Regions from separate parts of the Nocardioides pakistanensis genome, predicted to be linked through region 2. Evidence: riboswitches for the same ligand, from Rfam matches in the RefSeq annotation. Region 2 holds a riboswitch; each other region holds the start of a gene.
The links. Region 2 has a riboswitch for cobalamin ahead of ACYVIH_RS02975 (nitrite reductase). Riboswitches for the same ligand answer to the same signal wherever they lie in the genome.

Region 1 (3,269 bases), on a different contig from region 2:
GTGGTGACTGCCGTCAAGATCCTGAAGGACACCCTCACCGGCGCTGGACACGTCGTGGAGGTGGAGCACATTCGCAGCGTGCGGTTCGTTCGCCGGTTCATGCCGGTGACCGCCGACTACGAGGGTCCGCGGATGTTCGGCCGGATAGACGGGCGCCGTGCTCTCACCCCGTTCGCGCTGGTGGTCGTCGCGGTCTTGGCGACCGACATCGTCTTCGCGGTCGACTCGGTTCCCGCGGTGTACGGGATCACCGGCGACCCGTTCCTGGTCTTCGCGACGAACGCGTTCGCACTCCTCGGGCTACGTGCCCTGTACTTCGTGTTGGAGGGTGCACTCAGCAAGCTCGTACACCTCGGCTACGGACTCGCGGCGATCCTCGCCTTCATCGGTGCCAAGCTCGCGCTGCACTGGGCACACATGCAGTGGCCCTCAGTCCCCGAGATACCCACACTGTGGTCCCTCGGCGTGATCGTCGCAGTCTTGACGCTGACCACCATCACAAGCCTGGTGGCGAGCCGCAAGGCCGAGGAACCTGCGCAGGTCTCCGAGATCCCGGAATCGAAGTGAGCAGAGGCCACCATCCCCTCTGAAGTTTCGCACCAAGACCCTGCGGGTGCTGCAGGTCGACGGCGAGCTCGAGGCGCTGCGGATGCTCACCGACGGAAGAGAAGCCCTGACCCGACGTCGAGTCCAAACGGTCGACCGGCTGCAGGCTCTGTCGGCTGAACTCCTGCCAGGACAGGCCAAACGGGACATCACCACCGGCCCAGGCCAAGGCCATGCTTGCGTCGGTCCGGCCGCGTGACGTCGCCGGGAGGACCCGCCGCCGCATCGCCGCCGACGAGCTCGCCGACCTGATCGCCGTCGAGGCGAAGATCAAGAAGGACCGCTGAGCTCAAGGCCATCGTGCTCGCCCGCGGCTCGACGCTGACGGACATCCACGGCGTCGGGCCCGTGGTGGCCGCACGGATCCTGGGCGACGTCGGCGACGTTGCTCGCTTCGCTGACCGCAACCGGTTCGTCTCCTGGCCCGGTACCGCGCCACTAGATGCGTCCTCCGGGGAGCAGAACCGTCACCGGCTGTCGCGAGCGGGGAACCGCCGGATGAACCACATGACCCACATCGCCGCGGTCACCCAGTTGCGCCTCGACACCGACGGCCGGGCCTACTACCGACGCAAGCGGGCTGAAGGCAAGAAGCCCCTGGAGGCACTGCGCTGTCTCAAGCGCAAGATCTCCGACGCCATCTATCGACAGCTCGTCGCAGACGCTCAGCGCCTTGCTGGCGCAGAGACGGGTCCGGGAGAGCACTGCGAGGTTCAAATCCTGCCCCCGCTGCTGATAACTGGCCCGTGACCCGCGGAAACGCAGGTCACGGGTCACTCGCTATTTGAGCCATACTGGCTTGTGTGACGCTCTCGTGACCCAGAAACCTCCGGTGGTCGCCAAACGAGGCGCGGCCCGACGGGGTCCAGGTGAAGACGCGGAACATGGCCAGCGAACAGAGGCGTGACCGGAATGGCGCCGATGTCTCGGGACGTTGGAGGCGGCTGACTTAGCCCACGCGGGATCAGATGTCGTGGTTCTCGTTGGCTCTCGTCTTCCAACATCTTTCACTGCCTGGTCAGAGCGGTCCCGGCGATGACGGATCCGCACCCTGGCAGCCCTGCAGCAAAGCGGGGCGGAGGTCTCCGCGGGCGCCCTATCGGTCGCGTGAGTGGGAGGCGCTAGTGTGTGGGCGCCAGTCGTACTCCACCCGTGGAGTCAGGGAACCCGGTGAGATTCCGGGACTGACGCGCAGCGGTAAGGGTGACGGGCGAGGCAACACGCCACTGGAGCGATGCTCTGGGAAGGTGCCTCGCCCCGGTTGATCCCGAGTCCGAAGACCTGCTGGCACTGGTGACAACCGTCGCCAGGTCGTACGTGGACTCCGCGACAGGGTCCCTGACCAGATAGGTCCTGGCAGTGTCAGCCTCCCGCACTCGCGCCGACCGGTGTCCCGGCGCCCTCCGACCGTGGCAGGCGGCCGACGGACTTCTCGTCCGGCTTCGGCTGATCGGGGGCAGAGTTCCCTCGACAGCGCTGAGGTCGCTCGTCGAGGTTGCAGAGGAGTACGGCGACGGACGCGTGCACACGACGTCGCGGGCGAACCTTCAGGTGCGCGCCTTTCCCGGCTCCGAAGGCCGGCTGTCTTCAGCGGCGTTCGCCGCCCTCGAGCGAACCGGCCTCCTGCCGACCAGGACCCATGAACTGGCCCGCAATGTGATGGTGTCCCCGCAAACCGGCCTGGCGGGTGGTCGCGCCGACCTCCGGGCAGTTGCATGCGAGCTCGACGACCGGCTGTGCGCTGACCCGGACCTCGCGGCCCTGCCCGGCCGGTTCCTGTTCGTGCTCGACGACGGACGCGGCGACCTTCTTGCTCGCAGCTGCGATCTAGGGCTGGTTGCGCTGGACTCGAGCCGGGTTCAGCTACGGATCGGGACCGAGTGGGGCGCGACCGTGCCGCTCGCGGAGGCGGCAGGGCGGATCGCGGAGCTAGCGCATGAGTTCGTCGTACGCCGAGGGCGCGGGCCGGGCGCGGCCTGGCACGTGTCGGAGCTGGCCGAGCCCCTCGTCGTACCGCGAGCGCCCGATCCGGGCCTTCCTGACCCGGCGGAACCGTTGCCCTTCGGGGTGGTGCCCGGTGGGCGTCATGTCGAGGTTTCCGAGACCGGTCTCGACCGCCAAGCCATCGAAGACCTGACCGCAGCAGTCGATCACGTGATTGTCACACCGTGGCGTGGCGTGCTCATTCCCGAGGAGAGCAGATGACCGACCTGCGCAGGCCAACGCGCCGCTACCAGTACGTCGACTCCGGGCCGGCCATCTACGTCGACTCATTCGCCACCATCCGGCGAGAGGCCGACCTGCGGGCGGTGCCGGCCGATGCCGAGAAGCTCGCCGTCCGCATGATCCACGGCAGCGGGCAGGTCGACCTCGCTGATGACCTGATCGTGCATCCGCAGATGGTGTCGACTGCCCGGGCCGCGCTGGAGTCGGGCGCGCCGATCCTGTGCGACGCGACCATGGTCGCGACCGGCGTTACCCGGAGCCGACTGCCGAAGGACAACGACGTCGTCTGCCTGCTCAACGACCCGCGGGTGCCCGGGCTGGCCCGCGAGTGGCGCACCACCCGTACCGCCGCCGCCGTGTCGCTGTGGGAGCCGCGGCTGGACGGTGCCGTTGTAGCGATCGGCAACGCTCCGACCGCGATGTTTCACTTGCTGGAG
Region 2 (3,269 bases):
TCCAACCGGGTCAACGAGAACTCCAAGATCATCTACGACCGCGAGCCGCGGACCCGGGTGCAGAAGGTGGCGCCGTGGCTGACCGTCGACGGCGACTCCTATCCCGCGGTCGTGGACGGCCGTGTCGTGTGGATCCTCGACGCGTACACCACCACGGACCGCTACCCGATGTCGGAGAAGAAGTCGCTCTCGGAGATGACCCGGGACAGCCTGCAGCCGCAGACCGCCTACGCGACGCTACCCACCGACGAGATCAACTACATCCGCAACTCGGTCAAGGCGGTCGTGGACGCGTACGACGGCACCGTCACGCTTTATGAGTGGGACGAGCAGGACCCGATCCTCAAGGCGTGGTCCTCGGCGTTCCCGGACGTGGTCGAGCCCAAGGACTCGATCCCCGACGAGCTGCGTGCGCACATGCGCTATCCCGAGGACCTGTTCAAGGTGCAGCGCAACATCCTGGCCACCTACCACGTCACGAACCCGAGCATCTTCTACGAAGGCAGTGACCAGTGGGAGGTCCCGGAGGACCCGACCAAGAAGACGCAGAACCAGCCGCCCTACCGGCTGTCGGTGCGCACGCCGGGCAGCGAGGAGCCGGTGTTCTCGCTGACCAGCGTCTACGTGCCGAAGAACCGGCAGAACCTCGCGGCGTTCATCTCCGTCGACGCCGATGCGGCCCAGGACGACTACGGCAGCATCCGGGTGCTCAGGCTCCCGGGCAGCACCCAGATCCCCGGCCCGTCGCAGATCGCCAACCAGTTCGGTGCCGACCAGGAGATCCAGGACGCGCGACTGGCGTTCACCAGGACCAACTCGAAGGTGATCGACGGCAACCTGCTGACGCTGCCCGTGGGCGACGGGCTGCTCTACGTGCAGCCGCTCTACACGCAACGCGAGTCCGGCGAGGGTCGCTATCCGGTGCTGCGCTACGTGCTCGCCTCCTTCGGCAAGGAGGTCGGCATCGGCACCAGCCTGACCGCGGCGCTCGACGACGTGCTCGGCGAGATCGACCCGTCCAACGAGCCGGTCGAGCCCGGCGACGGCGAACCCGCGCCGCCCGACGACGGTGAGCCGGCGGCCCCGGGCGATGTCACCTCGCTGCTCGAGCAGGCCGAGGAGGCGTTCACCGAGGCTGAGCGGGCGCTGCAGGACGGAGACCTCGCGGCGTACGCCGAGGCCACCGAGCGTGCCCGGCAGCTCGTCGCCGACGCGCTCGAGGCGGCCGGGGTCACCGAGGCTCCTGCTGACGAAGGCGCCGCGGCCGAGGACTCCGCTGGGGGGTGACCGGCGCCACAGCCCTCGATTTGGAGTCGGTGCTGACCGTCCCGTAAGGTTGTGTTCACCGACGCGGGGTGGAGCAGCTCGGTAGCTCGCTGGGCTCATAACCCAGAGGTCGCAGGTTCAAATCCTGCCCCCGCTACTGAAAACTGGCCCGTGACCTGCGGAAACGCAGGTCACGGGCCACTCGTCATTTGAGCCATTCCGGCTTGTGTCGCGCTTTCGTGACCCAGAAACCCCGTTGGTCGCGAAGCGAGGCGCGGCCCGACGGGGCCCGAGTGACGACGCGGTCCATAGCCAGCGAACCGAGGCGTGACCGGAATGGCGCCGATGTCTCGGGCCGTTGGAGGCGCGGCGGACTTAGCCCGCGCGGGATCAGATGTCGTAGTTCTCGTCAGGCTCTCGTTGTCTTCCAACCTCTTCCATTGCCTGGTCAGAGCGGGCCCGGCGATGGCCGATCCGCACACTGACAGCCCTGCAGCAAGCGGGGCGGAGGTCTCCGCGGGTTCGCCCTATCGGTCGCGGGAGTGGGAGGCGCTAGTGTGTGGGCGCCAGTCGTACTCCACTCGTGGAGTCAGGGAACCCGGTGAGATTCCGGGACTGACGCGCAGCGGTGAGGGTGACGGGCGAGGCAACACGCCACTGGAGCGATGCTCTGGGAAGGTGCCTCGCACCGGTTGATCCCGAGTCCGAAGACCTGCTGGCACTGGTGACAACCGTCGCCAGGTCGTACGTGGACTCCGCGACAGGGTCCCTGACCAGATAGGTCCTGGCAGTGTCAGCCTCCCGCACTCGCGCCGACCGGTGTCCTGGCGCCCTCCGGCCGTGGCGGGCTGCGGACGGCCTTCTCGTACGGCTTCGGCTGATCGGGGGCAGGGTTCCCGCGAGAGCGCTGAGGTCGCTCGTCGAGGTCGCTGAGGAGTACGGCGACGGACGCGTGCACACGACGTCGCGGGCGAATCTTCAGGTGCGCGCCTTCCCCGGCTTCGAAGGCCGGTTGTCATCCGAGGCGCTCGCCGCCCTCGAGCGAACGGGCCTCCTGCCGAGCAGGACCCATGAACTGGTCCGCAATGTGATGGTGTCGCCGCAAACCGGTTTGGCCGGGGGTCGCGCCGACCTCCGAGCGGTTGCACGTGAGCTGGACGACCGGTTGTGCGCTGACCCGGATCTCGCGGCTCTGTCGGGCCGGTTCCTGTTCGTGCTCGACGACGGACGCGGCGATCTACTGGCTCGCAGCTGCGACCTGGGGCTGGTCGCGCTGGACTCGACCTGGGCTCAGCTACGGATCGGGACCGGGTGGGGGGCGACCGTGGAGCTCGCGGAGGCGGCAGGGCGGATCGCGGAGCTGGCGCATGAGTTCGTCGTATGCCGAGGGCGCGGGCCGGGCGCGGCCTGGCACGTGTCGGAGCTGGCCGAGGCCCTCGCCGTACCGAGAGCGACCGATCCAGGCCTCCCTGACCCGGCGGAACCGTTGCCATTCGGGGCAGTGCCCGGTGGGCGTCATGTCGAGGTTTCCGAGACCGGTCTCGACCAACAGGTCATCGAAGACCTGACCGCAGCAGTCGATCACGTGATTGTCACACCGTGGCGTGGCGTGCTCATTCCCGAGGAGAGCAGATGACCAACCTGCGCAGGCCAACGCGCCACTACGAGTACGTCGACTCCGGACCCGCCATCTATGTCGACTCCTTCGCCACCATCCGGCGAGAGGCCGACCTGCGGGCCGTGCCGGCCGATGCCGAGAAGCTCGCCGTCCGCATGATCCACGGCAGCGGGCAGGTCGACCTCGCTGATGACTTGATCGTGCATCCGCAGATGGTGTCGACTGCCCGGGCCGCGCTGGAGTCGGGCGCGCCGATCCTGTGCGATGCGACCATGGTCGCGACCGGCGTCACCCGGAGCCGACTGCCGAAGGACAACGACGTCGTCTGCCTGCTCAACGACCCGCGGGTGCCCGGGCTGGCCCGCGAGTGGCGTACCACCCGTAC
Region 3 (3,269 bases), on a different contig from region 2:
TGCGTGACAACCACGCCGACGCGCGGTGAGGCCATCCCGTGAGCTGATCAGGTCAGAGCCCGGCGACGTCGCCGATGACGATGATTGCCGGCGGGCGTACCTTTTCGGTCTCGGTCGCCTTTTCGAGCTGACCCAAGCTCGTGTGGATGACGCGTTCGCTCGCCAGGGATCCGTCCGTGACGATTGCCGCGGGCTGGCCGGCGTCGCGTCCGCCATCGATGAGGGCCTGGGCTATGGCACCGGCGTTTTGGACGGCCATCATCAAGACGATCGTGCCTCGTGATGCGGCCAGGGCGCCCCAATTGACGAGGCTGTCAGGGTGGCGCGGCGGTAGGTGACCTGAGACGACGGTGAAGTCGTGGACGACCCCTCGGTGCGTGACGGGGATCCCCGCCAGCGCTGGTACCGAGAGGGATGAGGAGAGGCCGGGGATGACACGGACCGGGACTCCCGCTTGGTGCAGGTCAAGCACCTCCTCGAACCCTCGACCGAAGACGTAGCTGTCACCTCCCTTGAGGCGGACGACCCTCTTTCCGGCTCGTGCCCGGTCGAGCAGGACGGCGTTGATGTCTTCCTGGGCGGTGAACCTGCTGCGCGGGAACTTGGCGACGTCGATGAGCTCCACATCGGGAGCGAGCCCCGCAAGCAACTCATGAGGCACCAGCCGATCGGTCACGACGACATCCGCGCCGAGCAGTGCCTTGAGGCCAGCGATCGTGATGAGGTCCGGGTCGCCTGGACCGGCGCCGACGAGGGTGACTCCGGCGAACGGGGCTGGGTCCAGGCAAAGGGCGCGGTCAGGCATGAGCGTCATTGTCCAAGCCACGTGAGGCCATCGTCGATGCGGGCCACGGCCCCGTTGGGGACGTCGACCCACGCTGCCTCGTGTGGCTTCATGCCTTGGAGATACGCGACGGCTGACCGGATCGCGTCCCCGTGCGACACCAGGACGGATACGCAGCCGCGGTCGAGGTCGCCGAGCACAGCACCCATGCGGTCGTACACGTCCATGAGCGACTCGCCACCCGCGAGCGGCTGCGTCGGGTCCGACCAGTCGAAGGTCTCCGCTGCGGCCCAGGTCTCCTCGTACGTTCGGCCCTCGAGGTCACCCAGATGTTGCTCGCGCAGGCGGAGGTCCGACTCCGGAGTCAGCTGCAGCCGGCGGCCGATGACCGCAGCGGTCTCGGCCGCGCGGGTCAGGTCGCTGCAGATGAGCCGAGCCGCGACCAGCCCCAGGCCAGCCAGGTCACTCGCGATCAACTCCGCCGCCGCCGCCGACTGGGTGCGCCCGAGGTCGGTCAGCGGCGGATGAGCGGTCTGCCCCTGCGTCAGGCGGCGTACGTTCCACTCCGACTGGCCGTGACGGACGAGGTAGACCGGGTGCGGCATGGGGGCGATTCTCCCGTAGGCTGCGAGACGCTCGTGGCGCAGGAACCCGGTGAGAGTCCGGGGCGGTTCCGCCACTGTGACGTCCGAAGGGACGCAGCCAGACACTGGCCGCGGGCTGATCCCACCGATCGACGGGGCGAGAACCCCGGAGGAGGAGCCCCGGCCCATGGCTGCGCGTACCCGCATCGCCCTGCTGTCGACGTCCGACACCGACCTGCTCTCGGCGCGCGCGAGCCGCGTCGACTACGCGTGGGCGAACCCGACCCGCAGCTCCGACGTCGAGCTCGCCGCTCTCGCCGGATCCGCCGACCTGGTCGTGGTCCGCCTGCTCGGTTCCCCGCACGACCTGTGGCCCGGGCTGTCCGCCGTGCGCGAGGACGGCACGCCGCTCGTGATCCTCGGGGGGGAGCAGGAGCCGAACGCCGAGCTCATGGAGCTGTCGACCGTCCCGGTGGGGACGGCCGCCGAGGCGCATCGCTACCTCGCCGAGGGCGGTCCGGCCAACCTGGCCCAGCTGCACGCCTTCCTCTCCGACACGGTGCTGCTGACCGGCGAGGGCTTCGAGCCACCGGCGACGGTGCCCGCGTGGGGGTACGCCGACCGGCCGTTCGCGCACGGCAGCGGGCTGCCACGCGTCGGGGTGCTCTACTACCGCGCCCACGAGGCCAGCGGCAACAACGCCTTCGCCCACGCCCTCGCCGACGCGGTCGACGCGACCGGCCGGGCCGTCGGGGTGCCGATCTTCGCCGGCTCGCTCCGCTCCGCGCCCGATGAGCTGTACGCCGCGCTCGGGACGCTCGACGCACTCGTCGTGACGGTCCTGGCGGCCGGCGGCAGCACCCCGGCGACGGCGAGCGCCGGCGGCGACGACGAGGCGTGGGACGTCGAGCGGATGGCCGCGCTCGACATCCCCGTGCTGCAGGGGCTGTGTCTCACCAACAGCCGCGCCGAGTGGGAGGCCTCCGACGACGGCATCAGCCCGCTCGACTACGCGAGCCAGATCGCGATCCCGGAATTCGACGGCCGGATCACCACGGCTCCGTTCTCGTTCAAGGAGATCGACGCCGACGGGCTGCCGTCGTACGTCGCCGACGCCGAGCGCTGCGCCCGCGTCGCCGGCATCGCGGTCAACCACGCCGTCCTGCGCCGGGTGCCCCCCGACGAGAAGCGGGTCGCGCTGATGCTGAGCGCCTACCCCACCAAGCATGCGCGGGTGGGGAACGCCGTCGGCCTGGACACCCCGGTCTCCGCGATCCGGCTGCTGCGCCGCCTGCGCGAGGAGGGGTACGACCTCGGGGCCGACAACCCCGTCCTGCCCCTCCTCGACCTCGCCGACGAGACCGAGGCCGGCGACGCGCTGATCCACGCGCTGATCGCCGCCGGCGGACAGGACGAGGAGTGGCTGACCAGCGCCCAGCTCACCGACGCACACGTGCGCATCGGCAAGGCGGCGTACGACGCCTGGACGGCCGACCTCCCGGCGCCGCTGCGCGATGCCATGGTCGAGGCGTGGGGCGAACCACCGGGCAACCTCTTCGTGAACGACGAGGGCGAGATCGTGCTCGCCACGCTGCAGGCCGGCAACGTGGTGATCCTGATCCAGCCCCCGCGCGGCTTCGGCGAGAACCCTGTCGCGATCTACCACGATCCGGACCTGGCACCGAGCCACCACTACCTCGCGGCCTACCGCTGGCTCGGCGCGGACGTCGACGCCGGTGGGTTCGGGGCGCACGCGGTGGTGCACCTGGGCAAGCACGGCTCGATGGAGTGGCTGCCGGGCAAGAACGCCGCCCTGTCCGCGGCGTGCGGGCCCGACGCCGCGATCGCGGACCTGCCGCTGATCTACCCGTTCCTGGTCAACGACCCGGGCGAGGGCGCGC

Region 1: another riboswitch for cobalamin. It lies ahead of ACYVIH_RS02925 (nitrite reductase); the one in region 2 lies ahead of ACYVIH_RS02975 (nitrite reductase).
Region 3: another riboswitch for cobalamin. It lies ahead of cobN (cobaltochelatase subunit CobN); the one in region 2 lies ahead of ACYVIH_RS02975 (nitrite reductase).

The regions. Positions count from the first base shown of each region.
Region 1 covers NZ_BAAGUV010000006.1:3,658-6,926, reverse strand. Annotated here, with positions in the region: gene ACYVIH_RS02935 (TerC family protein) at 1-567, shown strand, start outside; gene ACYVIH_RS02930 (transposase) at 907-1,356, shown strand; cobalamin riboswitch at 1,726-1,909, shown strand; gene ACYVIH_RS02925 (nitrite reductase) at 1,966-2,811, shown strand; gene ACYVIH_RS02920 (precorrin-8X methylmutase) at 2,808-3,269, shown strand, end outside.
Region 2 covers NZ_BAAGUV010000007.1:4,390-7,658, reverse strand. Annotated here, with positions in the region: gene ACYVIH_RS02985 (UPF0182 family membrane protein) at 1-1,287, shown strand, start outside; tRNA gene ACYVIH_RS02980 (tRNA-Met) at 1,350-1,423, shown strand; cobalamin riboswitch at 1,817-2,000, shown strand; gene ACYVIH_RS02975 (nitrite reductase) at 2,057-2,902, shown strand; gene ACYVIH_RS02970 (precorrin-8X methylmutase) at 2,899-3,269, shown strand, end outside.
Region 3 covers NZ_BAAGUV010000051.1:15,504-18,772, forward strand. Annotated here, with positions in the region: gene cobA (uroporphyrinogen-III C-methyltransferase) at 53-805, opposite strand; gene ACYVIH_RS17445 (histidine phosphatase family protein) at 811-1,389, opposite strand; cobalamin riboswitch at 1,389-1,516, shown strand; partial or broken gene cobN (cobaltochelatase subunit CobN) at 1,556-3,269, shown strand, end outside.